3 regions of the Endozoicomonas sp. Mp262 genome follow, and region 2 is predicted to be linked to each of the others. Evidence: predicted binding sites of a transcription regulator. Region 2 holds the regulator's gene; each other region holds the start of a gene.
The links. Region 2 encodes PhoB, which activates phosphate uptake and scavenging genes when phosphate is short. Its sites were predicted from a motif close to TGTCATANNNNTGTCANA; they were not measured.
Positions count from the first base shown of each region.

Region 1: MJ595_RS03220 (phosphatase PAP2 family protein) is a predicted target of PhoB. The motif match lies at 5,878-5,895, and genes of this name have one in related genera.
Region 3: MJ595_RS05600 (phosphate ABC transporter substrate-binding protein PstS family protein) is a predicted target of PhoB. The motif match lies at 6,409-6,426, and genes of this name have one in related genera.

Region 1 covers NZ_CP092489.1:740,086-751,218, reverse strand. The annotation lists gene MJ595_RS03240 (DEAD/DEAH box helicase) at 1-1,339, opposite strand, end outside; gene MJ595_RS03235 (hypothetical protein) at 1,488-2,441, opposite strand; gene MJ595_RS03230 (MFS transporter) at 2,582-3,910, opposite strand; gene MJ595_RS03225 (tetratricopeptide repeat-containing glycosyltransferase family protein) at 4,357-5,796, opposite strand; gene MJ595_RS03220 (phosphatase PAP2 family protein) at 5,907-6,539, shown strand; gene MJ595_RS03215 (SDR family NAD(P)-dependent oxidoreductase) at 6,520-7,236, shown strand; gene MJ595_RS03210 (hypothetical protein) at 7,316-7,624, shown strand; gene MJ595_RS03205 (recombination regulator RecX) at 7,628-8,068, opposite strand; gene MJ595_RS03200 (AarF/UbiB family protein) at 8,197-10,992, shown strand; gene MJ595_RS03195 (GAF domain-containing sensor histidine kinase) at 11,000-11,133, opposite strand, start outside.
Region 2 covers NZ_CP092489.1:944,591-955,723, reverse strand. The annotation lists gene nhaC (Na+/H+ antiporter NhaC) at 1-1,421, opposite strand, end outside; gene MJ595_RS04170 (CBS domain-containing protein) at 1,656-2,072, shown strand; gene MJ595_RS04165 (SMI1/KNR4 family protein) at 2,092-2,493, shown strand; gene MJ595_RS04160 (response regulator) at 2,626-3,060, shown strand; gene MJ595_RS04155 (GNAT family N-acetyltransferase) at 3,444-3,935, shown strand; gene MJ595_RS04150 (helicase) at 4,107-4,484, opposite strand; gene rubA (rubredoxin RubA) at 4,736-4,903, opposite strand; gene guaD (guanine deaminase) at 5,051-6,370, opposite strand; gene MJ595_RS04135 (chorismate lyase) at 6,560-7,114, shown strand; gene ubiA (4-hydroxybenzoate octaprenyltransferase) at 7,166-8,026, shown strand; gene phoB (phosphate regulon transcriptional regulator PhoB) at 8,130-8,819, shown strand; gene phoR (phosphate regulon sensor histidine kinase PhoR) at 8,830-10,164, shown strand; gene MJ595_RS04115 (H-NS histone family protein) at 10,240-10,671, opposite strand; gene MJ595_RS04110 (SpoVR family protein) at 11,050-11,133, opposite strand, start outside.
Region 3 covers NZ_CP092489.1:1,264,598-1,275,730, reverse strand. The annotation lists gene MJ595_RS05620 (zinc/cadmium/mercury/lead-transporting ATPase) at 1-967, opposite strand, end outside; gene MJ595_RS05615 (metalloregulator ArsR/SmtB family transcription factor) at 1,055-1,399, opposite strand; gene MJ595_RS05610 (NAD-dependent malic enzyme) at 2,541-4,208, shown strand; gene MJ595_RS05605 (hypothetical protein) at 4,315-5,238, opposite strand; gene MJ595_RS05600 (phosphate ABC transporter substrate-binding protein PstS family protein) at 5,360-6,328, opposite strand; gene MJ595_RS05595 (acyl-CoA thioesterase) at 6,908-7,330, shown strand; gene MJ595_RS05590 (hypothetical protein) at 7,759-8,373, shown strand; gene MJ595_RS05585 (response regulator) at 8,479-8,898, opposite strand; gene MJ595_RS05580 (fumarylacetoacetate hydrolase family protein) at 9,075-9,743, opposite strand; gene MJ595_RS05575 (DUF4404 family protein) at 9,922-10,182, shown strand; gene serA (phosphoglycerate dehydrogenase) at 10,305-11,133, shown strand, end outside.

The DNA of each region.
Region 1 (11,133 bases), 200 kb from region 2:
TATCATTTTCTGCTGCGCACTGGTCACACTCCTTGAACCGGTAACGAAAATCACATTGCTTCCGGATGCCCTCATAGTCTTCAATGCCTTTACATCGCCGCCCATAGTGCTCGACCAAATCACCCTCCTGATCCACCACTCCCCAAAAGGTATTGGCAAAATCGCAGACCGGGCATGGCACAGTGACTGGCACAGTTTCAGAGTCTGGCCTGGGAGCACCGATCTCAGGGCTGAATAAGTCATAGCGATTGCCGGCAAAATCCATAACCAGGCACTCTTTTTTACCTTCGCTTAACCGTAACCCCCTACCCACTATTTGCTGATACAGACTCACGGATTCTGTGGGCCGAAGAATGGCGATAAGATCAACATGAGGTGCATCAAACCCTGTAGTGAGAACCGAAACATTCACAAGATACTTAAGGGACTTCGCCTTAAAGTCCTGAATAATGGTATTGCGTTCACTGACCTGGGTATCACCAATAACAAGCCCTGCTTCCCCTTCAGGCAAGTAGGAATAGATTTCTTTAGCATGTTCAACAGTTGCAGCAAACACCATAATCCCTTGCCGGTGTTCAGACTCTTTAATGACTTGAGTAATAATCTGCCGGGTTGCCCGACCCTTTCCCTGCAACAATTGATTTAAGTCATTTTCGCTATAACGCCCATAACGGTCCCGATCCAACTGGCTAAAGTCATAAAAAGCTACCGGTGCATCCATTACATTGGCAGGGGTGAGATAGCTGTTGTCAATCATATAGGACAGCGGCAGTTCGAAAATACAGTCCCTGAAGAATCGTTCTTCATCAGCACGTACTGAGTGTTTCCCTGTGCCAGGGCAATGATATTGATACAACCATCCCATCCCCAAACGGTAGGGTGTTGCTGTTAGCCCAAGGATTTTTAAAGAAGGATTTAAGTCCCGCAAATGACCAATGACTTTATGGTAGCTGGAGTTTTTTTCCAAAGAGACCCGGTGGCACTCATCAATAACCAGTAAGGTAAAGCGATCATCCTGAAACTGATCCAGATTTCTGCAAACTGACTGTACACTGCCAAATACAACCTGTTCTGTGGCTTCCTTTCTCCCCAGTCCTGCACTAAAAACAGAAGCCTGCAACTCATAACTTTCATACTTGCTATGATTTTGTTCCACCAGCTCCTTCACATGGGCAAGTACCAGCACCCGCCCCCTTGCCAGCCGGGCCAACTCACTAATCACCAGACTTTTCCCTGCTCCGGTAGGCAAAACCACAACCGCCGGAGCACTGGATTTACGAAAATGGCTTATAACACGGTTAACGGCTTGTTTTTGGTAGGGGCGGAGTTGGTAGGTCATATTGATTAAAGCAGGTACAAGAAAATAATTTTAATTGTTTATCAATAAAATTTAAAAACCGCAAGGTCTCAAAGTTGAAATCACACATTAGCGTAAAATAAAAACCAGCTTTCTCTATATCACTGACACTTAATTATTTTTATTTAAATCAAAAAACCTCAAAAAAAACCTTCGGAGTTTTTTCTATAGGAAAACCAACATCACCTAACATAGTATGTAACTCTGCTGTCAACTGTTTAAAATTTTGTTGTCCTTGCTGATCAAATATACCAAACCCTTCATTAACTATATCTTTAAGATCTTGGAATATACCTGGTAACATTGACGCATATCCAGACAAAAGATCAGACAAACCAAGCTGATAGACAATAAAAAAGATAAGGCATGCTTCATCAGCAAACTGCTCCTTACTCATACCCATAACTCTAAATGGGCTTAACAAGCTCTCAAATTTCAATCCTTCCCCCCCTCCATCACCCATAGAGAACAAAGCTTTTTTCAACATATCTACAAATATTCTAATGGGGCTAACCAGATTTACATATTTCACTGGCTGCTCTACCGTTTCTCCCATCATTTTTACCATTTGCGCATATGACTTATCATTTTCAATTCCATACCCCGTTCTTTTAATACCATTGTCTTGACGATCAAATTCACCTTCCTCAGATAAATTGAGACCCAATTCTGACTCGTAAAATACATAACCTTTTACAGCTTCACCCCTTGTACGTTCATCAATTTCACCCTCTCTTGGATTAAAATAAATATACACATCCAACCTGGCTTCCTGTAAGGCCCTGACAAGGGATTTCATCAAATCCGTTGATTGCGCAACTGAAGAACTCTGTTCTTTATCTAAAGCTTTAGCAAATGGCACTCTAACCAAGCTTTTTACTTTTACACGAAATTCATCACTAACTTTATCACTGTAATGATATGTAATACCATCTTCGCGCTCGCTTGTCATAACCCCATAAGAAAAACCACAAAAACCCATGGTTAAACTTAACGTAAAGGTTAACCACCGAGATAAAAGTCTTCGAAAAAAAAACTCAGAAAAAGAATTCAGGATATAGGGACTCAGGTTTATATATTTCATAACAAACAACCACTTTAGGTATTTTACTAAAATCATCGTTAATTATAAACTAAACAATAAGCACTCATATCAAGAAAAAGAATAAGCAGGTCAGCCAATATACTTCTTACCCAAAGCCCCTCAGCTTATATAAAACCAAGCTACACTGCCTCGTATCCCCTAACCTTCCTTGAAGTAACAAACGGCAAAAGCAACAATCCCGTGATAGCCGCTGCCACTGTAATCACCATAAAAAATCCAGGCCAGTGGAACAGTTCAAGTACCTTGGCAACGGGATAACCTGCCAGTGCGGCGCCAATATAGGCAAACAAACCAATAAATCCGGTTGCTGCTCCTGCCGCTTCTTTATGGGAGCATTCGGCAGCCGCCATTCCCAACAACATCTGGGGTCCAAAAACAAAAAATCCCAAACTAAAAAAGCATCCCGCTTCGACAATGTAGGAAGATGACGGTTGAATCCATAAAATCATAGCTGACGCTAAAACGCCCAGGGAGAATATAAAATTCATGGGACCCCGGTCTCCCTGAAAGAATTTATCCGACCCCCAGCCGGCAGCCAGGGACCCCAAAAAACCACCTATTTCAAAAAAGGTCACTGCGGAATTGGCAGAAACCAGGTTATAACCATGGACTTCTATCAGATAAAGATTGCCCCAGTCATTAATAGCGGTACGCACTATATAAACCAGTACTGAAGACAGGGCTAAAAGCCAGATCAACTTATTCGTTAGTACAAAGCACTTCAATATCTCCCGGGTTTTCAGCCCCCGTGAATTATTTTCATACTTCATTTCCAGCTCATCATTGCGCCACTGGCCGATAGATGGCAACCCCATGGTTCCTGGTGTATCCCTCAGCCGCCAGCACAGAACCAGCCCCACCATAATAGCCAGAAGGCCGGGCACAATAAGACCATAACGCCAACCAAAATGCAGGGCGCAGAATCCTACCAATAATGGAATTAAGGCGCCTCCAACATTGTGGGCCGTATTCCATATTGACCACCACAACCCCCGTTCTGAACGGGAATACCAAAAATTAAGCAGCTTCGAGCAAGGTGGCCACCCCCACCCCTGGAAAAAAGCATTCAGGCTCCACAACGCTGCAAAAGCCAATACGGATGAAGATAGCCCAAAGAAGATATTGGTAAACCCTGTGGCAATAAGGCCAATGCCCATAAAAAAACGGGGATTTGAGCGATCACTGATTACACCAGAGAGAAACTTCGAGCATCCGTAAATAATATAAAAAAGAGTGGCTAAAATACCTATATCTGCTTTATCCAGCCCAAGATCAGTGATCATGGCTGGCATAGCGAAGTTAAAACTTTTACGGGTAAAATAGAATGTGGCATAACCAACATACATCACTATCATGATGTGAATACGCCAGTATTTATAACGCTGATCCACCTCATCACGATGAGTGATGGCTGGGATCGCTTCGGCAGATTTAAAAATTCCAAGCATTACCTAAACCATAGTTATAACTAACCTGAATGCTTTGTTAAAAAGCCCAAAATGACCCTTTTCGCCATCCAGTTGACCCACTGGCTATGTATTAGCCAGAATAAACCATACCCATGACAAGTTTTGTTTGTTATTGGCATCTATTGTAGAAAGAAATAAGAACCTGTGTGCTTTTTTGCGACTGCGGTTTATGCGTATGAAAAATCAAGCTATTTGAATAAAATTACCAAATGATATTACCCGGTAGCAAAATAAGCAGCTTTATTGACATGATCTATCCCGGCTGCCCACAGTGACGGCACCAGAACTCCTCTACATTTATTTACTCTATATCCTGCCAATTAGTACTCTATCGGCTAAGAGCTGAGGGGCTATACCTGACAAAAAATCAGAAGGGGAGCACTCAGTAAGAGCAGTATGTCGATTAACGCTTGGCGGCACTTATTCTAATCAGCGTTTTCCAGCCATGAACCCAGGATGACCTTTACCCGCTTGAATACATCATCCCACTCCCCGGAGGTGGTTTGCCAAATACATCTCATGCTGGGATACCAGGGGGTACGCTCTCCTTCCGGGAAATAGAGCCAGTAAGGCTTGTAATTTAGCAGGTTAATGACCGGCTTATTCAGGCTGGCCGTCAGGTGAGCCACGGAACTATCGGTCATCACCACCACATCCAAAGCATCAATGGCTGCGGCCGTCTCGGCAAAATCATTGACCTGGCTACCCAGGTCCACTATCAAGGGAAGAGCGCAGTGACTGGCAAGGTCATGCTCCTTAGGTCCCTTTTGCAAACTGAAAAGCTGAACACCGGGAATCATTGCCAAATCAATAAAACGTTCCAGAGATACCGCCCTTTTACTATTGGCAGCAAAGGTTATGGAGCCTGACCAGACAACCCCTACCTTCAACTTGCCCTGAAAACTTCGTTTCAACCAGGAAAACTTTTCCCGGGCCTGGGCTGGAATGGTCAGATGGGCGGGAGGGGGTAGTTTTCTCAAGCTGGCCCCATAGAGTCCCGGCAAGCTCATCATTGACCCCTGGTAATCGTAATCCGCCTCACCTTTTTGTAGCTGTTGGTTAAGGGTTTCAATAGTCATCATTTCATCTACAGGCAGTGCATCAAACAACCGGTGCAAAGGCTGGCGGCAGACCAGGGTAATATGCCCATTGCGGGCTTTTTTCTCCCGTAACCAGGGTAAAAACCGGGCAGCAAGGATACTGTCCCCAAAACCCTGTTCTGCAAACAGGAGCAGTTTTCTATTGGTCAGGGCCTCTCCTGTCCAGCAAGGAAAACACTCAAGCCGATCGGGTAGATCCCCTGTGTACCACCGGGATTCATAAGCCTCCCAGCCTTTTTTAAATTGACCGAGATAAAGGAGTACCAGAGATCGGTCAAATTCAAGCTTCGCCCACTGTCTACTGTATTTTGGCTCAGTGCAGCTTTCCAGGCAGATTTCCAGCTGCTTCAGCGCCTCTTTAAATCGCCGGGCATCCCTCAAGGACATGGCATAGTTATAGCGGTAGCTGCTATTCTCCGGATCAAGGCTTACCGCTTTTTCATGAGCAGCTATGGCCTCTTCGATACGATCCATATCCCTCAGCACATTACCCAAATTACTATAGGCTCCCCCGTCATCAGGACGGATAGCCAGTGAACGGTGATAATGTGCAGCGGATGCCACAAATTGCTTCATGGTTCTGAGGGAAACCCCAAGATTAAGCCAGGCTCCGGCATCAGCGGGATTTAACAATAAGTACTTTTGATAAACCGCCGCAGCCTCACGGTGCCGCCCCTGCCGATGAAGCTCATCAGCCTGTTGCCGGGCAGCTCCCAGGGTATTTTGTGCGGCTTTATTTGGGTTTATTTTTTGTGATTCAATCATAGAGGATAATTATCGGCCCACTCCCAGCTTCTATTTAGCAGCGTTCACGGGGATTGAATTAGCCTGTATTGAATCTGGATATTTCATAACAATTTCACCAGGAATAAACAGTGAAGAAATCTTATCTTGGGGGCTACCTGCTAGGCATTTTAGCTACACTGGTCAGTATCACTTTTTTTGATCGCACCGTCGCAACCTTTGCCTATGAACATCAACTAAGGGGTGATGTGTTTAAGGCAATGACCTGGCCGGCAGATTTACTGCAAATACTTGTTGCCGTGCTGTTGGTGGCCTGTCTCAGCAAACCGTGGCGGCAACGTGTAGCGGGTAGGGTGTCAACACTACTTATTGCTCTTTCATTTGCCTGGGCAGCAAGGCTATTTACTAAACTGGCGTTTGGTCGTACCTGGCCTGACACCTGGATTGACAACAATCCATCCTGGTTACAGAACGGTATTGAAGGCTTTTTCCCATTTACCGGAGGGAAAGCCTATAGTGCATTTCCCTCCGGTCACGCATTGGTCACTTTTGCACTGGCTACGGTCTTTTGGCACACAGCTCCAAAGTACCGCTGGCTTTGGTCGCTGTCCTGCCTGAGTTTGATGGCGGGGATGCTGGGACAATACTACCATTACCTGGGCGATCTACTGGCGGGTGCTACACTGGGCTGTTTTTGTGGTCATATGGCAATAGCATTAAAACACCGAATCAGGAGAAGTAAAAATGACTCATACTGCCAGTGATAAAATCATCATGATTTCCGGTGCCAACCGTGGAATTGGTAAAGCCATAGCAGAGCACCTGCTTACCTGTGGCTACCGATTGAGTCTGGGTGTTAGAAATCGGGAATCGCTCAGTGACACCGTGCTGGCTAACAATAAAAATGTTCTGGTTTGTTATTACGATGCGGTGGATAAAGAAAGTGCCAAAGCCTGGGTGGAAAAAACGGCCAATCATTTTAAACGTATTGATGGCCTTGTGAATAACGCCGGTATCTACCGACAGGTAAGCATTGAGGAAGGGGATGAGGAAGACCTTGATACTATGTGGGAAGTCAATGCCAAAGGTCCCTGGCGCTTGCTTAGGGCGGCTTTTCCCTGGCTGAAAAAAAGCGGTCAGGCCCGGGTCATCAATATTATCAGCCTTTCAGGAAAACGTCTGAAAAGTGAGCAAAGCACAGGCTATGCCATGTCAAAGTTTGCCGCCAGAGCTCTGCACCAGGGGTGCAGACAGTCAGGGTGGGATCATGGTATTCGAGCCTCAGCTCTTTGTACCAGCTTTGTTAAAACCGATATGGCCAGCGATGTTACCTCCAGTTTGCCAGAGGATATAACTGAACCTGCGGATGTGGCCCATGCTGTGGCATTCTTACTGAATCAGCCTAATAATGCCGCCATCAATGAGTTCAGTATTAACTGCCGACTGGAAGCAGAAAACTAGATATCCATCAATACAACACGGGTACGCTTCAGGCATTATTGTGGGTAAATTAGTGAAAACAAGAGAGGTCCCGGCAAAGATGACACATCAGCACTTTTCAATTGAAGTCCCTCTCACAGAATTTATCCATAACCTGGAAAACCTGAAAGAAGCATACTTTAAACTTGGCCAGGAACTAACCAGTTACACGGCTCAACAGTTGATAGACATGACTGCCACCTGGCCAGCCACTGAGCTGGTAGCTATTGAGCCTCATACCCTGGCCAACCAATATCAGGCGTTTTATTCCACCCAGAAAAACAACAGCCCCCACTCAGTGGCAAGCGAGGCATTGCTGGGACTGGTTATTGGCGCAGCAACCCTGCCTTTTTATGCCCACCTGCTTTAGGTGCTAAAAGAGCTCCATAACAACCCCGGCAGGAAAGCCCCGGTACTGTAAGAACCGGATTTGCCGGGCTTTTTCTTTCATATCTTCGGGAGGCTCACTACTAAACTTTTTTTGTCTGGCCTCCTCAGCCTTGGCAAACCAGTCAATATCAAGACTTTCCAGGGCAAGGCTTATCTTGTCGGCAGCAATCCCCTTTTGCCGAAGCTCCTGGTTAATTCTCATTGGTCCATGACCTCTGTTTACATGGGAGCGAATGAAGCTTTCAACAAAACGATCATCACTTAACAGTGTCTGGCCTTCCAGACGATCCAGAACCTCAGCGATCATCTCTTTATCATCTGTCAGGCGGTTAAGCTTCTGAACCAGTTCCCCGCGGGAATATTCTCTTCTGGCAAGCAGATTCATGGCAGAACGTCGAAGGGTATCAGGGGTTATAATAGACACACGCAATCTCAAACAGGTACGGAATCATATTCTTAGGAATAACGGATTTACTCAGCTCTGTCACCTTATTTGAGAAAACATAAAAGTGCAAACAGAAAAACCAATAAACCAGTGACCAAAAGCCACTTATGAAAATACGCCACTTATTGTTACTAATGTATTTATGTGCTTGTAAAGCCATAGCAGATAGTTATGGAGCATGCGTCAATGCAGAAATCATCGAAGCTATTGACCCTGTTACATTTATTATAAATATCACTCAAAAAAAATGGCCTGATTTAATAAGAAAAAATGTACTGTTAAGAGTTGCTGAAGTTGACCATTTAAAAACCACTGCAATAGAACAAAAACAAAGTTGGCAGCTCCGGTATCAACAACCTGTACAACTGGAAAACCTGTTTTTTACTGAACCCTTGATCATTATTGCTGATCTCTATATAGATGATCTGAACTGGAGAGAAAAATTAATAAAAGAAGGAATGGCCGAAATAGCCACTACCCACCTCTCTATACACAGACCGCAATTGAAAAACTCAGATAGACATCGCCACCGTGACATGAGAATAAGAAAAATAGTGGGTTTTAAGAAAAACAGATTAATCATTCAACCTTTCAACTGGTCTGGTTACCTGGTTCGTGAATTACCCATAACAATAAAAAACTTTGAAAGAAATATCGATACCCAGGATAAAGAGCAACTTATTTCTTCAGAGCTGCATAATTTTGTCCAATCCTTGGAAGAGCCTATGTACCTGAGAGAAATAGAAAAAAACAAGCAGTTTGAAGTGGTGGCCAGGTTGATGTGTGGAGAATTTGATGTTTCTCAATACCTCAATCAATTTTGTAAAGACAAAGACTGGAAAACAGATCAGGAAACTAAAAAGACGATAAAGCCCTCCCCTCCAGCTTCAGCCCTAAAACAAAAAGATAGAGGTAACCCGGAACAGACCGTAATGACTCATGTTTTACCCACAGAACCTGCGCCACTTCCTTTACAACCCGATAATACCCTTAAAAAACACCCTGGCAGTAAAGCTTTAAATATAAAATATGAGCAACCATTACAACAATCGCAAACGCCAGCCACCAGACAGGAGTTGCCTACATTAAAGCCAGGAATCGTGAAGTGGACTGAAACTGCCGATAAATGGCTTCAAAGAAATTTTTCAAAGTATACAAAATTAAAAATATTGATGGCTCGCTGCAAGTTTTATTTCCATCCCCCTGAAATGCCAGATATTGCAAGATATCTGGGTTCATTTGGCACCCTTGGTATAAAAATAGGTCAGATGATTGCCACTATGGAAGACCTGCCCAGCGAACACAGGCGACACTTTCTCCCTTTATGTGATAAAGCACAACCTGCCGATTTTTCCATGATCCAGAGGGCCATCCATGAGGCCAAATCCGCCATAGAAGCACTGAAAGCCAAAGGTGATATCTCCCCAGATCTGATTGACATTATAGATATAGAGCAACCATATCTAGGCACTGGCAGTATTGCCCAGGCTCACAAAGGCACCATTGTTTATGAAGGGAAACCTGTAGAGTGCGTTTTTAAAATTGTTAAGGAAGGGGTAGAAAGTGACTTAAAAAATGCCTATGAAAATTTGCAGCCCATATTAGACTTCATTACTTCATATACCAGTGAAGCATTTTCAGATACCATTTTTTATAATTTAACAGGCGTCAGATCATCAAAAAGCGCGCTTGAAAAAAAAGTCCTGCAAAGCCACCTTAAACATATGCAAAATGAATGTGACATGGAGCTGGAGAAAGCGAAGCTTGAGCGTTATAAAAAAGCCATAGATGAAATAGGGATTAATTATACATCTGTACCAAGAGTTTACTTTGCCACACACAACGTTTTAATCATGGAGTATATTCCTGGAAGAACGTTGAGTGCGCTCTACTTGGAAAACAGCGTGAAAGCGGATTCCCTCTATCTACAGGCATGGAATATATGGGAACAGGTGGCACAAGAGAAGGGACTTATTCATGGTGACTTTCACCCTGGAAATATTATAGTACAAGACGGTAAAAAACCTGATTCACCCGATAAGCTTGTCTTCATTGATGGTGCTGCCATTATGAATAATTGCATATCCGTAAAACAGCTAAATCGTTTTAAAAAAAACATTAAATTCTTATATAAAAAGAGTATCGCAGCTAAAAAATATGACCCTCCTCTTATGGAAAGAACAAGCCAGGAACGTGTTGAATATATACGAAGGTTATTAATTAAAAATAATAGTGCAACCCCATTCAAAACTAATGAAGATCAACTAGCCAAAGCTTCAAAAGAAGTAAAGTCTACAGCCTTGGCAGAAGAAACCATCTTTTTATTAGAAAATCTTTCTCCGCCATTTTATTATTTAGATTTAAGCCCAGAAAGACAGTTTGATATAACCTTTCGTAAAATAGACTCTGTATTTACCCCATTTCCTGATGAAGAAAAAGTAATACATCCTTCAGAAATAGTACCTACCATCCTTGACCGTCTTGCAAATGATGGCTTTTCACTCCCTGAAGGATTTAGTTACCGACACCAGTCATATGTAAGAATGAGAAAGTTCAAGGAAGACCGCGCTACTCTTTTGCAAAAAGATACAAAATATCGACTTGCAGCAGAAAGCTATGAGAGGAAGAATAAAGCGAAAATAGAGGCTCAGTCTAAAAAAACTGAGCTGGAAAAAAACTTTGATACTATAAAAAAAGAATACATGGAAAAATCAGAGTACTTTCGTCAGGCAGCATTCAAATGGTATACTAAAAAATTATATCCCACTGTAGACTTTGAGTTTTTTGAAAAAGCAAATCCAGACTATAAATATCGAAACTTATCCTTACTTCAAGATTGGTATATTCTTTATCTATACAGTGAAAGCTTAAAAGCTTCAGACAAAGCCAGCAATGCTAATTAGATGGGGATTACATTTTATAACAAGGCAATATAAAGTAAAACTCACTTCCTTCACCGGGGATAGAGATAAATCTTATCTCACCTTCCATTTGCTCAATCAGTGATTGACTTAAATTAAGTCCAAGGCCCGTACCCGGTAATT
Region 2 (11,133 bases):
GGTGCTTTATCGACTACCGTGGTCTTTTTTGCAGACCGGAAAAGTGCAACACCCAGGTATGCAAAGAGTATAGAGAGCAACGGGTTAATCCAGTTCAACAGGGCCCAGGGTGCATAATCGAGAACAGACACGCCGAGGGTTGATGCAAAAAAAGCACCGCCTGTTGTCCAGGGAATAAGGGCTGTGGTCAGGGTTGCTCCTTCCTCCAGGGAGCGAGACATGACTCTCCTGTCGATTCCTTTCTCATCGTAGGCTTTGCCAAACAGCTGACCCCCAAGAATAATGGACATATAGGCTTCACCCATAGTGACATTGCCTATAAAGCAGGCAATGATTGTTGTCGCAACCAAACTGGCACCATGCTTAATGCGGCTGAGAATGGCCGTAATCAATACTTTTAAGAACTGGCAGCGTTCCAGTATTCCTCCCAGAGCCAAAGCTATAAGAGATAATGAAAGTGTCCACATCATGGAGGCAATGCCTCCACGGCCCAGCAGTAAGTCGAGGCTTTCGTGGTTCGTTTGTATGTTTCCCCCGCTATAGAGGCTGTTGAGGACTGAGGTAAAACTTTGATCCTGAACCAGAACCGCGATAATAACGGCAGTGATTGACGCGGCCATCATGGAAGGTTCCGCTGCAACCTTGAGGACACTCAAAACCAGCATGATAACGATGGGGAGTAAGGTCAATACATTAATATTGAAATGCGCTGTCAGGGCATCTTGCAGAGAGCTTAACTCGGCCGTTGGTATTTGGCTGTCAGCATAGCCCAGGCTGATCAAGGTAAATGTAATCAGGGCCAGTATGTAGGTGGGCCCCGTGGTATATAACATGCTGCTTATATGGCTATAGAGGTTTGTCCTGGAGGTCATGGCTGACAGGTTAGTGGTATCTGACATGGGGGACATCTTGTCACCAAAGCATGCACCAGAAATGATCATGCCCGCTATAATCGGTGCGGGAACCCCCATGGTTGTGCCTATGCTCATTAGGACAACACCTACAGTACCCACTGTACCCCAGCTGGTGCCTGTGGCGATGGACATAAAGCTACAAAGAATCATACCGGCAGGAAGAAATATCGCGGGCTGAACAAACTCTATTCCGTAGTAAATTAAAGTGGCGAGTGTGCCGCTATCAATGAAAGCAGCAATTAATACCCCGATAAGAATAAAAATGTAAATGGCTGAAAGGGCATCACTGATACCCGCATTCATGGCCTGTCGAATGGCACGAAAATTATAGCCAAGCCGCCAGGCGCTCAGGGAGGCAACTAATATACAAATGATAAGCAGGCTATGAAGGCTGGTTTGCAGAAAGAATAAGCCGATGCTGATGATGCCAATGATTGCTGCCAATGTAAGCAATGCATGAGTAAAACCTGGCTGTTTTCTAGCCTTTTCTGGACACGATGTGGTCACACCAATACTCCTGAGGTGAATATTTGTTGTGTTTATGGCTACCTGAAAGCCCTGAACATTATTTTGGAAAACCTTGTATTAAGTTACGTTGTGATCTTTTGAGATGGCTATACGAGGCTGGATAAAAAAAAGATCATGATAGTTTACTGCTATTATTGTTATCCAGTTTATTAATTTCCCAAAGGGGATTATTTGGCATATACCTTCATGATTCCGCTATTTTGGAATTGAATTATGAATGCACATATCCAGGTGCGGGACTATATGCTGCACGAGATGCCTGTGATTTATGGTGATACTTCGTTAAGTAAGGTGACAGAAATACTCTGTAGTAATAACCTTTTCGGTTTGCCAGTGGTTGACAGGGAAAAGAAACTTATCGGTTTTATTTCAGAGCAGGACTGTATTCATGAATTATTGACCAGCAGTTATCACTGTGATTTTGACTTGATGGCCAGTGATGTGATGCATCATGAAGTCCTAACTGTTTCGCCAAATGATGGTATTATCGAGCTGGCTGAGTCTATGCAGGGTAATAAGCCTAAAATCTATCCCGTGGTTGAAGAGGGGCAGCTACTGGGGATTATCAATAGAACCCGGATTCTCAAAGCCCTGAGGGAAAATCTTAGAGGCTGTCACATACCTGTGTAATCAATAAAGGTGAATTTTCTTGGAAGATATTATTGAAATACTGAGGGAAAAGGCGGTAGATATTCCTGCGCCTTTAACGCTACCGGATGAGGATGATCTTGTTAGCATTGAGGAAGAGTTATTGATTCCCCTACCCCAGGATTTGAGGGAGTTTTTACTGCAGTTAAGTGATGTTGTTTATGGCTCCCTTGAACCGGTGACCGTCACTGACCCCCATTCCCACACTTATTTGCCGGAAGTGGCGGCTATAGCCTGGGATACGTGTGTGCCCAGGCATTTAATTCCTGTTTGTGAGGATAATGGCAGCTACTATTGTATCAATGAAGAGGGTTCTATTTCGCACTGGTCCTCAGGTGAGGAATCTGATGAGTCCTGGGGCTCTATATGGCAGTGGGTCAGAGAGGTCTGGTTGGAAAGCTGAAAAGCTCCAGGTTTGCTGAAGGTGGCCGATAGGATGAGGGATACATATTAATAATTAAGCCCTTGTACTGTGCTCCGAAATATCACAAGCAAGACTTGATAGGTACAAGGGTATTTAAGGAATATTACCGGTATGCCGCATTTCAAGTCTTCCAGCCAGTCTCTATCCCATAAGTTTGTATTAATCGCTGATAGTGATATTCCACACAGGGCTATTGTCGAAAAAATATTACTGAAAGCAAAGCTGGAGACCGTGTCTGTGAGTCATGGTCAGGAGGCGCTTGGTCTTTATGAAGGTGATCCCGACCGTTGGGGTGCTATTCTAATGAGTTGTGAACTGCCCGTTATGGATGGTTATACGGCGGCCTGTAGTATCAGACAGTTTGAGAGAAACAATCATCTTGCACCCGTGAATATTATTGGAATGAGTAATGGGGTTAGCTGTGATTTTGCCAGTAAAGCCTTGAGGGCAGGAATGAATGATTATCTTGCAGTCCCCTTTGATCCGCAACAGTTGCTGGGAACGCTTTCCCGTTATATCGCCATTCCTGGAGCCACCATTTCCTAGCCCGGATATTTCATAAACCTCTGTATCCCCTGTGACCCGATGATGAATAAAATACTCCTTATTTTGTCTCATTGTTAAAAAAAGGCAAAAACCTATCAATTTTCCTGATATTGCAAAGCAAATACATTGAGCTATGTCACGAAATTTCGCTTCGGGAAATACCTATAATGTAGGTGGCCTGTAGGGGGAAGTGAGAAGGGGAGTCTCTTGATTATCAAAGGGCATTGATAGAAGAGTGAGCCCACAGACAAAAAATAATAAGCAGGTGTCATAAAAAAGAATAAAAATGCCTGAAAACCTCGCTATATGCGGGGTGTTTCTTTTGGCCCCTGCATACCGCAAACAATCAAGTGGCTTGATTATCGCTAAAAGGCTGTACGGTTATGTTGACGCCCCTTCGAAAAAGAATAGATATCAAAACCTTTGAGCAACTCAATGCCTATGAGCTGTATGAACTACTGAAATTAAGGGTTGATGTATTCATTGTAGAGCTGAACTGTCCTTACGCTGATCTGGACAATATGGATCGACATCCCGAGACCCGGCATGTGCTTTGCCATTCAGAGGATTCCGGTGAGCTAATGGGGTACTTGAGGGTTCTGCCACCGGGTCTCCGCTTTTCTGAAGTTGGCATTACGCGTGTGGTTGTCTCGGAGAAGGGGCGTGGGCAGGGTATCGCACATGCTATGATGGCCAATGCCTTGGATATGGCTTCAACCCTTTGGGCTGAAATGGATATTAAGGTAAGTGTCCAAAATTATCTGGTAGGCTTTTATCAGGAGCTGGGCTTTGTAGTGAACTCTACTGTGTATATGGAAGAGGGAATTCCCCATGTGGAAATGCTAAAAGAGGCATCATCCTGCACTATACATTAGACACCTGACTGTTTTCCTCGCTCCCGACTATCTGCTGAGCCTGTAAGGCTTTTTTGAACCACGAAGAAATTTAAGGAAAGCCTTGGTATTCTTCGTGGTTCCAAAAAACAGGGCATTGCGCTGAGACTTTCGTGATACCCTTTGCTGTCTGGGAACGAGTCTCAGCGATTATCAGGATTTTTTCTTCTTTTTGGGCATCAGGTACTTCATTAGGCCCTGAAACCACATAACTTTGCTAAAATCCCCGGTGATAATAATGTCTTTATCCTGAATGCCTTTCATAAAGGCCAGTTGCGCATTTTTTGCGGTCAAGGTTTGGAAGCCTGTGGCAGAATCTTTGAAGGCAATTTCAAAGCTGGGGTTGGTTGCTTTTCCTGAATGGCTTGTTACGCGCATATCTTTCACATTGTAATGGCGTACAGCTCCATCCTGGCTACTGATCTGGAAAGTGAGCGTCTGACCCTCGAGCTTTTTTCTGAAAGCGGGGTTTTTATTCCCGGCCCGTTTCATCAACAGTCCCAGTGCCCATAGTAGCAGTCTGAACTTCACGTATTTCCCCCGAATCTGTCAGGTCTGTTTAATCATTAGAGGTAATTGATAGGAATACCAGCTATTGCAGAGCAGTAGCCAGTTGAGCAGCCTAAAGGGATGAATCTCACGCTAAACCGGGAGAAAAGTCAAACGATTGTATGAAACAGGGGGGTAAGAACAACATATCAACAAAGTATCTGTAAAAAGAGGCTCTTACCATCACACCCTGCCCGGATCTATCAAATCACGGTTGTCTAACCGGGTGTTGTTTAGTTGACTTCAACCATTTCGAAATCGCTTTTGCTAACGCCGCAGTCCGGGCAAAGCCAGTCATCTGGTATATCTTCCCACCGGGTGCCAGGGGCAATACCATCTTCTGGCCAACCTTCCGCTTCATCATAAGTAAAGCCACAGACCAGACATTGCCATTTCTTCATTACTTATGCCTCCTTCATTAAGCCTTTCATTATTAAACGCTAGTCAGGCTTAAAGTACTGGTTGAACATCTTTTGATTATAGTTAAGAGTGCTTTGCATACTGCTATGACAGGCTGACTATACCAAATCAGAATCCCTTGGGCTGGCTTATTTATACTCTCCGGTTTTCTTCTGCCAGGTTTCTCCCATAATGACGGTGTTTTCTATCAGGCGATCATCTCCCAGGGTCATCATGATGCCAAGGCGCTCTTCCAAGGTTTTTGCCTGCTTCATCCGAAATGCCAGCAAGGGTGTTGCTCTGGGGTTGAGAATCAGGAAGTCGGCTTCATTTCCGGGGGTGAAGCTGCCTATTTTATCTGATAGCCCTAAAGCCCTTGCGCCACCCAGTGTTGCCAGATAAAACGCGCTGAGTGGAGACAGGCTTGTTCCCTGTAGCTGGCACACTTGATAGGCGCTTTTCATGGATTCAAGCTGGCATAAACTGGTGCCTGCCCCGATATCTGTTCCCAGGCCTATGTTGATATTCAGGGAGGATGCTTTTTGAAAATCAAACAGCCCACTGCCTAAAAAAAGGTTGGCGCTGGGGCAAAAGGATAGGGAGGAACCCGTATCGGCAAGGCGCTGCCAACTGGCTTCACAAAGGTGTATAGCATGGGCAAAGAATGAACGGGAACCCAGTAAGCCATACTGGTCGTAAACATCCAGGTAGTTTTGGCTATCGGGGTATAGCTTATGAGTCCAGGCTACTTCTTTTAAATTTTCTGCCAAATGGGTATGGAGATACAGCCCATCAAACTCATCCAGTAAACGCCGGGCAGCTTTAAGCTGGTTGGGGGTTGAGGTCGGGGCAAACCGTGGAGTGACGGCATAGGCCAGACGGTTTTTACCATGCCAGTGTCTGATTAATTGCTGACTCTCTTCATAGCTGGTTGTTGCAGTATCAAGCAGGTAGTCCGGGGCGTTACGATCCATCATGACTTTGCCTGCGATCATGCGCAGCTGTCTTTCCGATGCCGCCTCAAAAAATGCGGTGACTGATTCCGGGAATACGGCTCCAAACACGAGGGCGGTCGTGGTTCCATGGGCGAGACACTGATCCAGGAAAAACCGGGCGACTTCCCGGGCATAGTCTGGTGAGTCAAATGCGGCCTCTGCGGGAAAGGTATATCGCTCAAGCCATTGAATCAGCTGTTCGCCGCAGGCACCGGTCATTCCCAGTTGGGGATAGTGAACATGGGTATCAACGAATCCCGGGATTAACAACTTTCCCGGTAAATGGTAAGTCTCACAGGCCGCTGGCAAGTGCTTGGCAATGCTTTGATACGCACCGGCAGCAAGGATATGACCGTCATCAACCACAACAGCGCCGTCCTCGTGGAACTCAACGGCATCTTTGGTGGGAGTCCTGGCTGGATCATCAAGAAAGTGCAGAGTGGACGCACGCCAGACCACAGGATTTTTTTTCATTTTGAGTCCTTTCACTGGTAGATGCTTGCCCATATATTTTGTCTATATTCCTTGAGCAAAATGATGATTTTTGATCCACTGCCAATATCATCAATCCATGGGGCTATCACTTCAATAACCTTTGGTGCTAAATGAACACATTTTCTTCTGTATAGAGGGCATTTTTTTGGATAATTGGGCGGTTAGGCGATGCCATTAAATTTTTGTTCGAGTTTACGCTGGCAGTCCTGTCTGCATAATCTGGACAATATACCGGATAATTTGCAAGCATGGCTGCTTGATAGGGGGTCTTTAACCGCAAGGTTGAAGAAAACCTATCGTGGTGAGTTTGAGGTTAAGGTGCTTAAGCATCAGTGGGGTCAGCCAGCAGAAGCTGAGCTTGAATTTTTGGGTGTTTCCGAGACAGAAGCCTCTATTCGCGAGGTTTTGCTGCTGGGTGGTGGCAAGCCAAAAATATTTGCGAGGAGTGTCATTCCCCGGAGCAGTCTTGGTGGATCAAATAATGAGCTGCTTATGCTAGGGAATAAGCCTCTGGGGGAATATTTATTTGTTCAGAAAAGCGTGGAACGAGGAGCCATCGAATTGGCGGAATTATCTGCACATGAGGTTAATCCGTATCTTGGTTGCTGTTTCAGGGAAGAAAAGGCCTGGGCAAGGCGATCTTTATTTTATCTGAATTCCAGGCCCCTATCAGTATGCGAAGTTTTTTTACCTGAGGTAGGCGGCAAACCATCCTTTCCATAAGATGAGTGACGTCTTGATGGTTCTGCAGACAGGAAGCCCGAGCTAATTATTATGAAAACGCTGGACATGTTCCGTATTAAAGAGTTTATCAGCCTTGCCCGCCTGGATCGGCCGATTGGTATTTGTCTTCTGTTTTGGCCCACCATGTGGGCATTGTGGCTGGCAGCGGATGGGATGCCAACTCATCACAATCTTTTGGTATTCACCCTGGGGGTCATTTTGATGCGGAGTGCCGGGTGTGTCATCAATGATTATGCTGACCGTAATTTTGATGGACATGTAAAAAGAACAGTTACAAGGCCATTAGCTGATGGGCGACTGACGGAAGAAGAGGCATTATTATTTTTTGTTGTACTTATTGCCCTGTCTTTCTTGCTGGTATTGACCACCAATACGCTAACTATTGTTCTTTCGGTGAGCGCTCTGTTCCTGGCTTCATTTTATCCATTTGCAAAGCGTTACACTCATTTTCCCCAGGTTGTTCTCGGTGCTGCCTTTGGCTGGTCTATTCCTATGGCCTTTGCCGCAGAAAGTGGCTCACTGGTTCCGGAGACCTGGCTTTTATTTATTGCCAATCTATTCTGGACTGTGGCTTACGATACACAATATGCCATGGTAGACCGTGATGACGATATCAAAATCGGTATCAAGTCAACAGCTATCCTCTTTGGTGATCTCGATAATCTCATTATTGGCGGCCTTCAGCTTTTAGCCATTATTACCCTTATTGCCGTTGGGATTAAAATGGAGCTGGGAGCGTTGTTCTATGCTGCTCTTGCATTCGCCTCCATGCTGTTTGTTTACCAGCAGTTTCTCACCCATGACCGTGATAGAGATCGTTGTTTTAAGGCCTTTCTAAGTAATCACTGGGTTGGTGCCATTGTGTTTGCCGGTATTTTTTTGAGCCGTTAAATAGTCTGGATAATCGGTCTTGAGGACTTGTCATCTGGCTGTAACATTTAAGGGGTGTACTCTCCTTGACGTCGTAATAATTATTATCGGGAAAGGTAAAATCATGTCAGCAAAAAAAATTCTGATTGTTGATGATGAAGAACCCATCAGGGAAATGGTAGCTATAAGCCTGGAAATGGCGGGTTTCGATTGTATTGAAGCAGCAGATGCCAGGGAAGCCCATGCTAAAATTGTGGACCAGAAGCCGGATCTGGTGTTACTTGACTGGATGTTGCCGGATATATCCGGCATTGAATTGGCAAGGCGATTAAAGCGAAGTGAAATGACCTCTGAAATACCCATTGTTATGTTGACGGCAAAAGGTGAGGAGGACCATAAAATTCGTGGACTTGAAACAGGGGCGGATGATTATATTACCAAGCCATTTTCACCCCGGGAGTTGATCGCCAGGTTAAAGGCGGTTCTTAGAAGAAGTGGAGTATCTGATGGGCAGTCAGCCATTGTCATCAAGGGGTTAAAGCTGGATCCGGTAAGCCACCGGGTCAGCATTGATGGCGAGGCGGCAGAAATCGGTCCGACAGAGTACCGTTTGTTACAGTTTTTTTTGACGCATCAGGAGCGGGCTTACTCCCGAAGTCAGCTACTGGATCAGGTCTGGGGCGGTAATGTATATGTTGAAGAGCGAACCGTTGATGTTCATATTCGACGACTGAGAAAGTCACTTGGTAGTGGTTACGAGGGATATATACAAACCGTCAGGGGCACAGGATACCGTTTTTCCACCAAGTTGTAAGGGGGGGCGAGTGATCACTTATTCCAGATCACTATTGCTGGGCAGACTATTGCTGGGCCTGGCAATAGGGACCTTCATTGGATGGGGGCTGGGGCATGTTTTACTGGGGATAACACTTGTCCTGGCTGTTTATCTATTGTGGAGCCTGAGTCAATTGTTTCGTCTGTTGACTTGGCTGGAAAAAACAGCTGTTAGTGAATTAGAGCCTCCGGAAAGCCGTGGTTTATGGGGTGCCATCTTCGATGGTATTTACCGGATTCAAAAGCGACAGAAGGGTTCCCATGAGCGTTTGCAGGGAGTTATTGATCGTATACAGGAGTCAACGGCTGCCCTGGAAGACGGCATTGTTATGGCGGATAACAATGGCGGTCTGGAGTGGTGGAATCGCGCGGCAGGAGATTTATTGGGTTTGAAAATGCCTGGGGATAGAGGCCAATTATTGACGAACCTGGTTCGCGATCCCTCGTTTTTGGATTATTTTGACTCGGGTCGTTACGAAGAGGCGATAGAACTGGCTTCACCGGTTAATACCGAAAGGCAGTTGCAGATCAACATTACGATTTATGGCATGGGAAGTCGATTGTTGTTTATTCGGGATATTACCCGAATCAATCAGTTAGAAACCATGCGAAAAGATTTTGTGGCCAATGTTTCCCATGAACTAAGAACACCACTTACGGTAATAGCTGGGTATCTGGAAACCCTGTTGGATAATGCAGATATAGAAGAATCCTTGTCACCTATGTGGTGCAAGGCGTTAAAAAGAATGCAGCAGCAATCAGCCAGAATGAAAAATCTGGTGGCAGATTTATTGCTACTTTCACGCCTGGAGTCTGCGACTTCCTGTGAGTCAAACCCGGTAAAGCTGGAAGAACTGTTAAACCAGGTTGCCGATGATGCCAGGTCATTAAGTGGAAGTGATGATCATGAGATTACATTAGAGGGGGTAAAGGGTATCTACTTAAAGGGAAGCCAAAGTGAGCTGCGCAGTGCTTTATCAAATCTTGTATTTAACGCCGTGCGATACACTCAGGCGGGCGGGGTCATTCACATTGGAGTAAAAGTAAAAAATCAGGAATGTTGTATTAGTGTTGAAGATAATGGCGTGGGGATTGACCCGGTTCATATTCCCAGGTTGACAGAGCGCTTTTATAGAGTTGATAAAGGACGAAGTCTTGAGTCTGGTGGAACGGGGCTGGGGCTGGCGATTGTTAAGCATGTATTGCTAAGGCATGATGGATGGTTAACGATTTCCAGCCATCCGGGGCAGGGTAGTTGTTTTATATGTCATTTTCCCGAAAACCGTTTTTCTTCTGTTGCTTCGGTGAGTCATGAAAATAAATAAATGACCTGAGCGCAACACTTGTATATCAAACTTATTGAAATGATGTACGGGTAACTCTCAGGTCATAAATAACTGTTAAGCTTCGTCTTGAGCTTCGATTACGCAGTCCATGCGCTTTTTGCCAGTGCGTTCCAGATAGGACTGGAATTCTCTTGGCAGACGGCCAGTTGTTGCGCCTTCCCACTGAGCCTGGTCACCGGTTTCAGTTTCGTACTGGAAAGTGTACTTCTGAATATTACGACGACGTTTGGATGTTGTTTCTTCACCTAATCCCAGGTCACCCATGGATACGCCGCGATCAGCCATTATTTGTTTAATGGCTTCAATGCTTTCCAGTTTTACCTGGCGCTTTTCTTCTTCTTTTTCACGGGCATTCTGCTTTTCTTCCAGAACACTTCTCATTCTGGAGATGACACGTTCCAGATCTGAGACGTGAGCGTCTTTGAACAGTTGGCGAATGCGTGTTTTGCTGCTTAAACGATGAAGAACTTCATCAAAAATGTTCATCTAGGTAACTCCCTAATGTGACTCGTGATTCCAGATTTGAATAGACGAGATTTAGTACATGTATTTATACATGAAGCATTTAAATGATGGAAGTATTAAAACTGAAACATTATTGAATTTCTAATAAGATACCCACAATAGAGTATTTATTATTAATCGCTTGCTTACTATATTATCAAACTGATAGCCGTCAATGGCTTGTGGTTGATATGAACGTAGCAATGAAGGGGTAACGTAAAGTGAAAATGCTGCCCAGGGAAACAGTTTTGTTAGTGGTGGAATCAAATTCCTGTAAAACTAGCCAGTATTAGATTAGTGATGATTATTTCAACGATCATACTATCAAGGTTTATTCGTCAATAATTGAATACAACTACCTTACTTTTTCTTTACGTTTCCAGGTTCAGGACAATGATGTCTGGTGCGAATATGGCCATTATCAACGGACTGTAACTCTATATC
Region 3 (11,133 bases), 320 kb from region 2:
GCTCTGAAAGGACTTTAAGCTGAACCACTTTATCAACCACCAGAGAACCTGCCAGAACCTTGCCGCCTGTTTCGTGTTCCACGGGAACCGACTCTCCGGTCAGGGCACTTTGGTCAAAGCTTGCAGAGGGTGTTACCAGCCCCCCATCTACAGGTAACCTTTCTCCTGGTCTCACTTCAATAAGGTCAGAGGGGATCAGTGTTGCTGCGAGAACTTCCAGCCGACTACCATCCTGGTTGATCTTGATGGCCTTATCAGGTGTCAATGCCATAAGTTTTTGGACACCCTGCCGGGCCTTTCCTGCGGCAAAAGCCTCAAGATGCTCACCCAGCATAAACAGCAATAACACCATCGCCGCCTCAGCGGTCTCTCCCAGGAAGAGCGCACCCATTGCCGCTATGGCCATCAGGGTTTCAATAGAGAACGGGGAACCATTGCGGGCGAGCCGCCAGGCTTTCTGAACAACAGGGGCCAATCCCCACAGGGTTGCTCCGGAGAAAAGCAGGCGATCAAAGTCTGGCCAGAATTTTGAGGCAATAGCCGCCGCAGTCACCAGCAGAGCAAAGATAATAATCGAGCGATAGCATTGCCAGAAACTATCGGGTGATGACTCTTTTTGTCCAGATACAGAGGTTTCCAGCAATGTAAAACCGGCATCCTTAACCACCCGTTTTATATTTTTTTCAACGGCTGGGTCAGTCACCGCCTTTATTAGCAGGCGCTCCGTGGCAAAAGCCACTTTAGCCTCAAGAGTTCCCTTGACGTTGCTGACCGCTTTTTCAATTTTTCCAGCACAGCCGGGGCAATCCATTCCCCTCACTGTCCATTGCAGCATAACCGTTTCAGGTTCTGTACTGTCTGAAGCTGTAGTGGCATTTACACCCGTCTCCAGAGGCAGTTCATCGGCAGGCCGGGTAGGGGAGCTATCATAATGACAGGTTGATTTTTTTGATGAACAACAACTCATGGCCACACCTATAAAATAAAACTTATATAAATATAGTTTTATATTTATTCAGGGTCAACCTGATGGTTTGTATACCACCACTACCGGCTACTCTGATGGCCTATCCTCAGGCTCTAAAACGTGGCTGGCAAGATCAAGGACAACATGCCTGATATGATGATCATCCAGCTCATAAAGAACTTGCTTGCCATGCCGGTTGGATTTAAGTATCCGCGCCTCTCTCAATTGCCGCAGGTGATGGCTGGTCAGGGGCTGTGACATACCCGCCAGTTCGGCAAGATGTGTGACAGGCTGGGGAGTATCAATACATGCCAGTACCAGCTGCAAGCGCCCTTCATCACCCAGAAGCCTGAAAATAGAGGCGAGCCTGTGATGCTGTTCATCCGTCAGGTCTGGCAAATGATTACAGCAGGGGGTTTGTATATCCGTCATAGTTCCTTTCTGGGGTTAAGTTATCTATTTAAAGTTGGGAGCCTGGCTTGCTCGGCGTTTCATCATAGCCTGAATCAAGACTGACATTATTTGCCCGGGCGCAACGATCCGGGTAAACACCTTACAAACCATGGAACAGCATATGGGAGCATTTGCCTGGCTTTCCAGCCGGCCTTAAAGCCGTCATCAAACCACACAGCACAAGGCTGGAAGAACACATCTCAGCACCATAGCCGTCACCGTATTTTCTGGTAGTCCTTATACCAGAAAAGGGAATTTCATACTTTTGGCCATTAATTTTACTTTGACCAATGCTTCAGCTTCAGAAGCACCTGAATAATCAAGATGCCAGTTTTTTTATAGACCATTTATACAAAAAACACACAAATTATAGCCAAGATATTTCTATGGGTGGTTGGTGGAGAATGACAGGAAGTTGATGACAAGATGAAGAGATCAGGCAAAAATACATTTTCTCTGAAAAATAAGAAAACAAGCAGATGGGTTTGCAGGCTGTGCAGTTAATTGCTTTATTATCTTCCCTGATGTCGAAGAATTACGCCACTCCAGTGGTCTTATTATTATTAATCTTCGCCTGTCCCTGTTGGTAGCGACCCTGCAAAAAGTCACCCTGAAAACCCATCTATTTGCCGTCGACCACGTTAGAATTATTGTTATAGGCCGAACCTTTTAGCTTTTTATTATTGTTATATGGTTATTTTTTTTATTTTTGGCTTTAATAGTACAAAGGGCGTGCCAACTTATTGACATATCCCTACAGGCAGCAGTATACGTACTTTCCGAAGAATACCTGTTTGTTTACCCAACAGTACGACAATTGTTTTTTGTTACCTGAACAGGCTGTTTGTGTAGAAAACCCCACATTAAGTAACACTCTTGCTTCTCTATTCAGGGGCATTTCGGTTTCCCCGTCTGTATACTCAATGTGTCAAGGCTTATCCTTTAAAATCAAGTACAGACACATATTCACACCTCTACCTGGTGTTTTGTCTACCACTTTCCAGCTTCATAGTTGTTGTCAGGCGTCAAAGGGGCCGGCTTAAAAGTCTCTATAAGCCTGAGTACACTGGATTCCCGGGAAAGCCCAGGTAATGGATGTGGATATTCCCAGGAAAAAATAATGCGCGATTACGATAACAGTATTCATACAGGCCTGACCGGACGCTTGTTGCTGGAAAATGCTTTGCTAAACAAAGGTACAGCATTCTCCATGGAAGAAAGAACAGAACTGGATCTACACGGCCTGCTACCCCCCAAAGTAGAGTCCCTTGAAGAGCAATGTCGACGCGCTTATAAATCTTTTTCTGTTAAACCAACCCCCATACTGAAGCATATCTACCTTCGCTCTCTTCAGGATACCAACGAAACGCTGTTTTTTGCTCTGGTGCAACGGCATCTTCAGGAAATGCTTCCGGTTATCTACACCCCAATCGTTGGCCAGGCCTGCCAACGTTACAGTGATTTATACCGTCGTCCAAGAGGCCTTTATATTTCCTATCCTGAGCGCGACCGGATTGGCTGCATGTTGGCAAACTTCAAGCGCAATATTGAAGTTATTGTGGTCACCGATGGTGAACGCATCCTCGGTCTCGGGGATCAAGGCGTCGGAGGTATGGGCATTTGTATTGGTAAACTCTCCCTGTACAGCGCGGTAGGTGGCATCTCTCCAAACCAGACGCTACCTATCATGTTGGACTGTGGTACAAACAATCAAAAACTACTGGATGATCCTAATTACCTGGGCTGGCGCCATCAGCGAATTACCGATGATCAGTACTATGAGTTTGTGGATCTCTTTATCCAGGCACTGAAACGCCGCTGGCCAGAAGCTTTGCTGCAATTTGAAGACTTCGCTATAACTCACGCCACACCGCTACTGGAAAAATACCGTGAGCAACTTTGCTGCTTTAACGATGATATTCAGGGCACAGCCGGGGTAACAGCGGCATCCCTGTTAGCGGCAGGTAAAGTTGCCGGTAAATCCATAGAGGATATGAAAATCGCATTCCTGGGAGCCGGATCGGCAGGCTGTGGCATTGCAGAGCAGCTGGTTCGTCTTATGACCGCTAAAGGGCTGTCTGAAGAAGAAGCCCGGGCCAAAATTTTTATGGTTGACCGATATGGCCTACTCCACGACCGCATGGAAGGACTCCGCCCATTCCAGCAAAAACTGACCCATAATTATGGTTTGGTAGAAAGTTGGTCCGCCGGTGAAACCATCTCCCTGGAAGATGTGGTGACCCATGGCAAGCCGGATGCCATTATCGGCGTTAGTGGTCAGCCGGGGCTGTTTACCCAGTCCATTATTGAAAAGATGGCTGAAAATCATGAGCGGCCTATTATCTTCCCTCTATCCAATCCCATAAGCCAGGTTGAAGCGCTACCAGAGGATATCGTTCGCTGGACCAACGGCAGAGTCCTGATTGCCACTGGCAGCCCCTTTGAACCTGTACTGCTTAACGACTGTTCTTACCCCATCGCCCAGTGTAACAATATTTATATTTTCCCCGGGCTGGGTTTGGGCGTGCTGGCATCCGGTGCTGAAAACGTCTCTGACGGTATGCTGGATGCTGCCGTAGAAACCCTGGCGCTGTCATCCCCTGCACTGACAAATGCAGACGCTCCCCTTCTTCCTCTGATGGAACATATTCAGCAAGTTACCTGTGATATCGCCCAGGCCCAGAAAGAGGGGCTGGCAGAACAGTGTGACATTTCCGAGATGGAGCAAAAGATTCGCTCAAGACGATGGGCACCGGTTTATCGACGGATGCATATGTCTTTTTGTTAAAATATACCTGTCGTAAATAAAGGTCTGGTTTAATTAAACCAGACCTTTATTTAATCACCATCACATCTATGATTACTTTTTGAGCAAATTATCTGCCTATAATTTATTATATTTTTTTCTTCGAGATCCTCCATGCTTTATTTTTTCCACGAGCAGTATCACTAAAATCATGCTCATCACCAAATGCGCCTTTTCCACGATGATCAAAGGCTCCTTTTGTTATTCCTTTATTTTTATGTTGGCGAATAAATTCTTTGAAAAATTTATCTTCTGTTCCACTGCCTAATAACCCTCCAAGATTAGTTACACTTCCACTGAAGGGATCCATAATTCCTGCTTTTAAGTCAACTTTTTCATAATTTGGTCCTCTTTTAACCCAAGCACTTTGCACCTTAAGAAAAATATATCCCTCAATAACACGGCGATCCCCTAAGTCCATACTGGTATCTTCTTCCGGTTCGTCTTTTTCCACCTGCTGATCATATTTTACAGAGGCCACTAATTTATAGTCTATTTCTTCATCTTCCCATTCATCATGAGATTGAGTTCTAACCACCTGCCTAACCTCTAAATCTCGATCCTGACCATCTCTTTTAATTTTTAATTCATAATTTGGCCTTCCTTTAGCTTGCATTTCACCCCAAACTTTTTGGTAGTTCCTTTTTAAATAAACCTCATCACTTACTTTTAAAAAAATCAATTCATTTATATCATCAACATCCTCTTCACTAATCTTACTCTTCAAATTTTTCAATTCATCACGATCTCTAAGCTGAAATGAGAAACCTTCTTCAAAAGCAACTGATTGAGACTTACCTCGTTTATCATACCATTTCCCAGCACAGTGTTTATCCGAGTTCACTGTTCCAAAGAAAATATCTCCATCATCCGTATCAACAACATAGCAGAGTTGTCCTTCCTCCATTTTTTCCTGATCTCGTGCATTATCTGAACGCAGCCAGTAATCACCAAATGATGGGATCGAGAAAAAAATAATCGAAATAAAGAAAATCCTATAAGTGAGTTTCATAACATCTACCTAATGCATCATACTAAAAAAATTAAGGTACTAATGCAGTTTAGTAGAATTATGGGTACAAACAAAAAAGCCTGCATTCTTACAGGCTTTATATTATTTTTAGCCGCTTCTGTTATTTCAAACCAAGGGCAACCCATTGTTTTTCAACCACCGCTAAGGGCAGAGGAATATAACCATCTTTCACCACCACCTCTTGTCCCTGCTTCGACAGCACCAGTTTTAAAAACTCACGCTCCAGAGGTTGTAACGATTTATTAGGCGCTTTATTGACATAAACATAGAGAAAGCGGGCAAGAGGATAATGCCCCTTCACAGCATTCTCCGGTGTTGCCTCAATAAAATCCTGACGGGAATTTTTTGCAATGGGTACCGTGCGAACACTGGAGGTTTTATAACCAATACCTGAGTAACCGATACCATTCACTGAGGCACTGACAGATTGAACAACCGAAGCAGAACCTGGCTGCTCATTAACATTGCTTCTGAAGTCTCCTTTGCAAAGGGCTTTCTTTTTAAAATAACCATAAGTACCGGAGACCGAATTACGCCCATACAACTGAATGGAGCGGTTTAACCAGGAGCCTGATAACCCGGCATCCCCCCAGGTTCTGATTTCAGCTTTTTCCCCACATTTGAGGGTTGAGGAAAAGATGGCGTCCACTTCTGACAGGGTCAATCCTTTAATGGGGTTATCCTTATTTACAAACAAGGCAAGTGCATCAATAGCAACGGGCACTGCCGTCGGTTTATATCCATATTTTTTTTCGAAAGCTTCCAGTTCGCGGTCTTTCATCTTACGGCTCATGGGTCCCACATTAGCCGTTCCCTCTGAAAGGGCCGTAGGAGCTGTGGATGACCCTGCGGCCTGAATCTGGACATTTACATTGGGATATTGTCGCTTAAAGTCTTCTGCCCAGAGTGTCATAAGATTAGCCAAAGTATCTGAGCCAACACTGGATAAATTTCCGGAAACCCCACTGGATTTGTCATAGGCTGGTAACCGGGAATCAACCTGACTGGCTTTGGCTACCTGAGCATTCATTGCTATAGCAAGGGTACAAATCAGTGCTTTCAGCTTCATCCTTCCATTCTCCTGGATAGTGGTTCCGTCACTGGAAAGGGGGCATTACCTCAATATCGAATGAAACTATAAAGAGCCTTTATGACAATAGTGTGAATTAATGCATACTAATGCTTCCAATCAATAAGTACCCAGCCTGATGAAATCCTATATTTCTGGCTGATTGATTAGGTGTGATGCAAGGCGCAACGGCAGGCGCATAGTTGGCCTATGTAACCAGAGTTGCAACGAAGCAGCGCATCTGAGCAAGTAGTCAGAAATATAGGGTTTCATCAGGCTGGGTACTTACCAGGCCTATGGGGAAGGTATTTATTCCCAGGCAGTATGGGAACGAGTTCAAATGGTTTGGCTTGATATCACTGTTTATAAATGACTGAAAGCATGTGGGACACTGGGGATATCTGTAACAAAAACCATCCTCTACTCATTGGCTATACCCAATCTTTATTACCCCGAAAATCAAAGAACCAGGCATCTCTTCTTTGGTTCTGTTGCCCCAAGATGAAACATAAGTCTTGGTATTAATATTGCTGAATCAATACGTTGAGTGTACTTGTTTCATAATAACAGGGAGTAACTATGAACATTAACGCTGTGGCTTATGATTCTCCTCCAGATATTATTCCTGGTCCACAAGGTGATTTAACCCTGAAAGTGCTGGCTGATAGCACCTCTGTGAATAGCTCTGGAGATGTATTCGGCGGCTGGGTTGCCTTACACCTTGACCAGGCCGGAGAATTAACCGCAAGGAAAATGGCGGGAGGTACAAGGGTCGTAGCAGTCAGCATAGGAGCCATGAGCTTTTTAAGACCCGTTAAAATGGGAGATTTAATTGAGTTTTATGGTCAGGTGATTGAAGTAGGCCGTACATCCATCAAAGTAGAAGTGGAGGCCTGGATTGAAGGACCACATGGAGCCTCAAAACTGACGGAGGCCAGCCTTGTCTTTGTTGCAATAGACGATAATGGCAGAACCCGGCAAATCAGGGACCTGATGTACTAAACCGGCACCCAGATAGAAAACCGGAGTTTGATGGATCCGTGAGGGACATGCTTTAGCTAGCCGTACTCCCCAGTACGGCATTCTTTCACCAGCCCCCTTACCACTGAATGGATGCAAGAGGTAGAGCCATGCTGGAGCAGTTACCAAAAGTCGTCATGCTCAGCATAATGTTCGGGGCAGCTTATAAAATATCTGAGCTAGGGAAGTTTAAATTAAACGTTCAAACTATAATCATACCAACAGCCTATCGAACTCAGCTGGTCGTAGCGAGAAAATACCATTCGCACTGGGTACTGAGCCTGACGAAGTATCGAAGTATGTTGGCTCAATTCAACTCTTCGTCAAACTCAGAATTCAGGATGAACGGAGGTTGTATAGATATTAACGCTTAGTAGCACTAGGCCATTAGACTCATCAGACTGTTGATTATGCGCTTTATTCTTTTGTATACCCTAATTACTACTACGAGCTTTTGCTATGCAGGTAAAGACGAAGTTCAATGTTTATTAAAAAAACTTGGCCACCAGGATATTTGTTTATTAGCTGAAGCAAAAAAAAAACTTCTTGAAATAAAAAGAGTTGCCATTGATGAAAGTAAGCATAAAAATGGCATTAAAAAGTTAGATACCCCTTCAGCAGTGTTTAATTCATTTTTTGCAGATATGCCTGTAGTCTCATGGCAGGAAGCTGCATCTATACTATATCTTGCAAAGGTAGCCCAGGATGATAGAGAGACTGAAAGCATTGCTCGTGTGGTAATTTTTTTTATGATAGGTATTATTACCATTAACATGGATAGATCCCACTTAAAGAGATTTAGTGGAAAATATAGAGATATTAACCATTACAGGAATTGTATTTCGGAAAAAAGGAATAAATTTTATAATTTCTGTAATTATCTATATGACCTGAAGCCCGATGTATATATGACTTGGCTGGCTAATCTTCACGAGTTCGAAAAACCATGCTTTAGTATTTTTGGCTTCTCCGAATATACACTGCCACAGAAAATACTAAGTAAATTTATGGCGTTAAGTATTTAATGTCTCCTCATGGGTATTACTTTATTCACCTCCCGCTACCAACCCCACCGGAAAGGTCAGAATTTACAGAAAGTATGGTAGACTAACCAGATGATAAAACCCTTTCTATCCGGCCTTTTCGCCCTTGATTATGGCGGTCCATTTAGCAAGCATTTCTCTCATTCGATCAACGGTTACAGGCTTTGATATAAAATCATTCATACCGGCAGCATAGCAGGCTTCCTGGTCTGACTTCATGGCATTGGCAGTAAAAGCGACTATGGGAATATCGGTTGTCTCATTTTTTACGGCACGGATTTCACGGGTAGCAGACATCCCGTCCAGCTCAGGCATCATCACATCCATCAGGATCAAATCGTAGGTTCCACTGGCTAACATGCCTATTGCCTCCCTACCGTTATTGGCAATAACGCAGGTACAGCCCAGCTTTTTAAGTAGCTTTTCTGCCACCAGCTGATTTACCGGATTATCTTCTGCTACCAGTATATGGAGCCCAAAACCACTTGAGGCGTTTGAGTCTGTCACTGGAGTCTCCACTCAATAACTATGGAATACTGCCTTTATTACCTGGGTTCTATTGGCTTAAGATGACATACTCCGCTGAATCGAAAACAGCAAAGCATGATCCTTTTGTCTACCGCTATTTACAAGCCTGCTTCTTTACAATATCTGACGTTTCTTGCAGTACTTTAGCCTGGATATTACTTATAATGACACCGGGTTTGAACTGAAAATATATCACTAATAGACAATACCAGTTGATCCCCCTCCACTAAAGGGCCAACACCTGCGGGAGTCCCTGTTAACACAATATCTCCGGGCAGAAGAGTAAAATGCCGACTCATATAGCTCAGCAGCCCGGGAATGGATGTCAGCATATTGGCCACCATACCCTGTTGCCTCAACCCTCCATTTATCTCAAGACTAAACTCAAGGGTTGAGAGATCATTGATATGCTCTTTCGCCACAAAGCCGGAAACCGGACAGCTACCATCAAATGCCTTCGCCACTTCCCAGGGAAGCCCTTTAGTTTTCTGCTTTGACTGAATGTCTCTTAAGGTCAGGTCAAGCGCCAAACCTACAGCCTTTATGCCATCTAACGCGTCACTCTCACTGGCATCCGTAAGCGTTGACTCCATTAGCAAGGCAATTTCCAGTTCATAGTGTATCTCCCCCCTGCGCTTCGGAAGGGATAAAATACGCTCTATATTGCTTAAAGCGGTACCAGGCTTAATAAAAAGCACAGGATCATCAGGCAGTGGGTTATTTAGCTCATTAATATGGGCCGCATAGTTCCTGCCAACACAAACAACCTTACCCTCAGGCAGGTCTATACGATCTCCACTAATCCAGCGATGCTTGTATTTCATACCCCATCCATCCAAGCGATGCATCTATTCTCATAGATGAGCGTTGACAAGAGAAATATCAATTCTAAGTATGGCCGTAATAAACTGCCAGAGCTATCATTCGCATTGAGGCTCTGTTGATATACACTGGGTCAACAGCACCTGAGGCTCCCAGCCTTTAGCTAAAGAGGAGAAAGCCATGCCGGAAGAACTCCACCTGCGAATACAGGATCTTCACGATATGTTGGAGGGACAGCCTGTTGATGAATGTACTGCCGGGACATTAAGGCAAATCACCGATGAAATTCAACTTGCCCTGGCTCAAGCGGAAGGTGACATCCCCCTGCAAGACTATAATGAACAACTGGAGCAAGAGGCCATAAAGTTTAGCGAAAAGCACCCGGCTCTATCCCAAGCCATTCGACAGGTGATAACCACACTCTCCAGTATTGGAATATAGATCGCCTGGTTAACCCTTTTATAAAAGCATAATCACTCAGCCACCAGACAGAGTGGTGGCTGTACAAGGGCATTTTCCAGCTAAAACAATAATCACTGAATGAGAAAACCCGAGTTAACAACATGCCTGCAACATCCATGGATAAAAGCAAAATTCCTTTTCTACTGCTGGAAGGTGTTCATCCGTCAGCAGTGGAAATTCTGGAGGCTTCTGGCTATACCAACATTGATTACGTTAGTCAGTCACTGTCTATTGAAGAACTGAAAGAGCGCATCGCCCATGTTCGTTTTGTTGGAATACGCTCCCGTACCCAGCTGACTGATGAAATTTTCGAGGCCGCAAAAAAATTAGTGGCTGTGGGTTGCTTCTGTATAGGAACCAACCAGGTATCCCTTGAAGCGGCAACCCGCCGGGGGATTCCTGTGTTCAATGCGCCTTATTCCAATACCCGCTCCGTAGCAGAACTGGTTCTGGCAGAAATCATCTTATTGCTTCGTGGAATTCCTGAAAAAAATGCCCTTGCCCATAAAGGAGGCTGGAAAAAAAGTGCAAAAGATGCCTATGAAAGCCGGGGTAAAAAGCTGGGCATAATAGGTTATGGCAATATTGGTAGCCAACTGGGAATACTGGCTGAATCCCTGGGCATGGAAGTTTATTTTTATGATGTGGTAAACCGGCTCCCCATTGGCAATGCCACCCAGGTTCATGCGCTACATACATTATTAGGTATGGTTGATGTCGTGAGCCTTCACGTCCCTGAAACAGACGCTACCCAATGGATGATTGGCACTGATGAATTCAATGCCATGAGAGAGGGGAGCGTCCTTATCAATGCTTCCCGGGGAACCATTGTTGATATTGATGCTTTGGTAACCACCCTGCAAAAGGGTAAGTTATTAGGGGCTGCCATTGACGTGTTTCCTGAGGAACCCTACTCCAACAATGATGAGT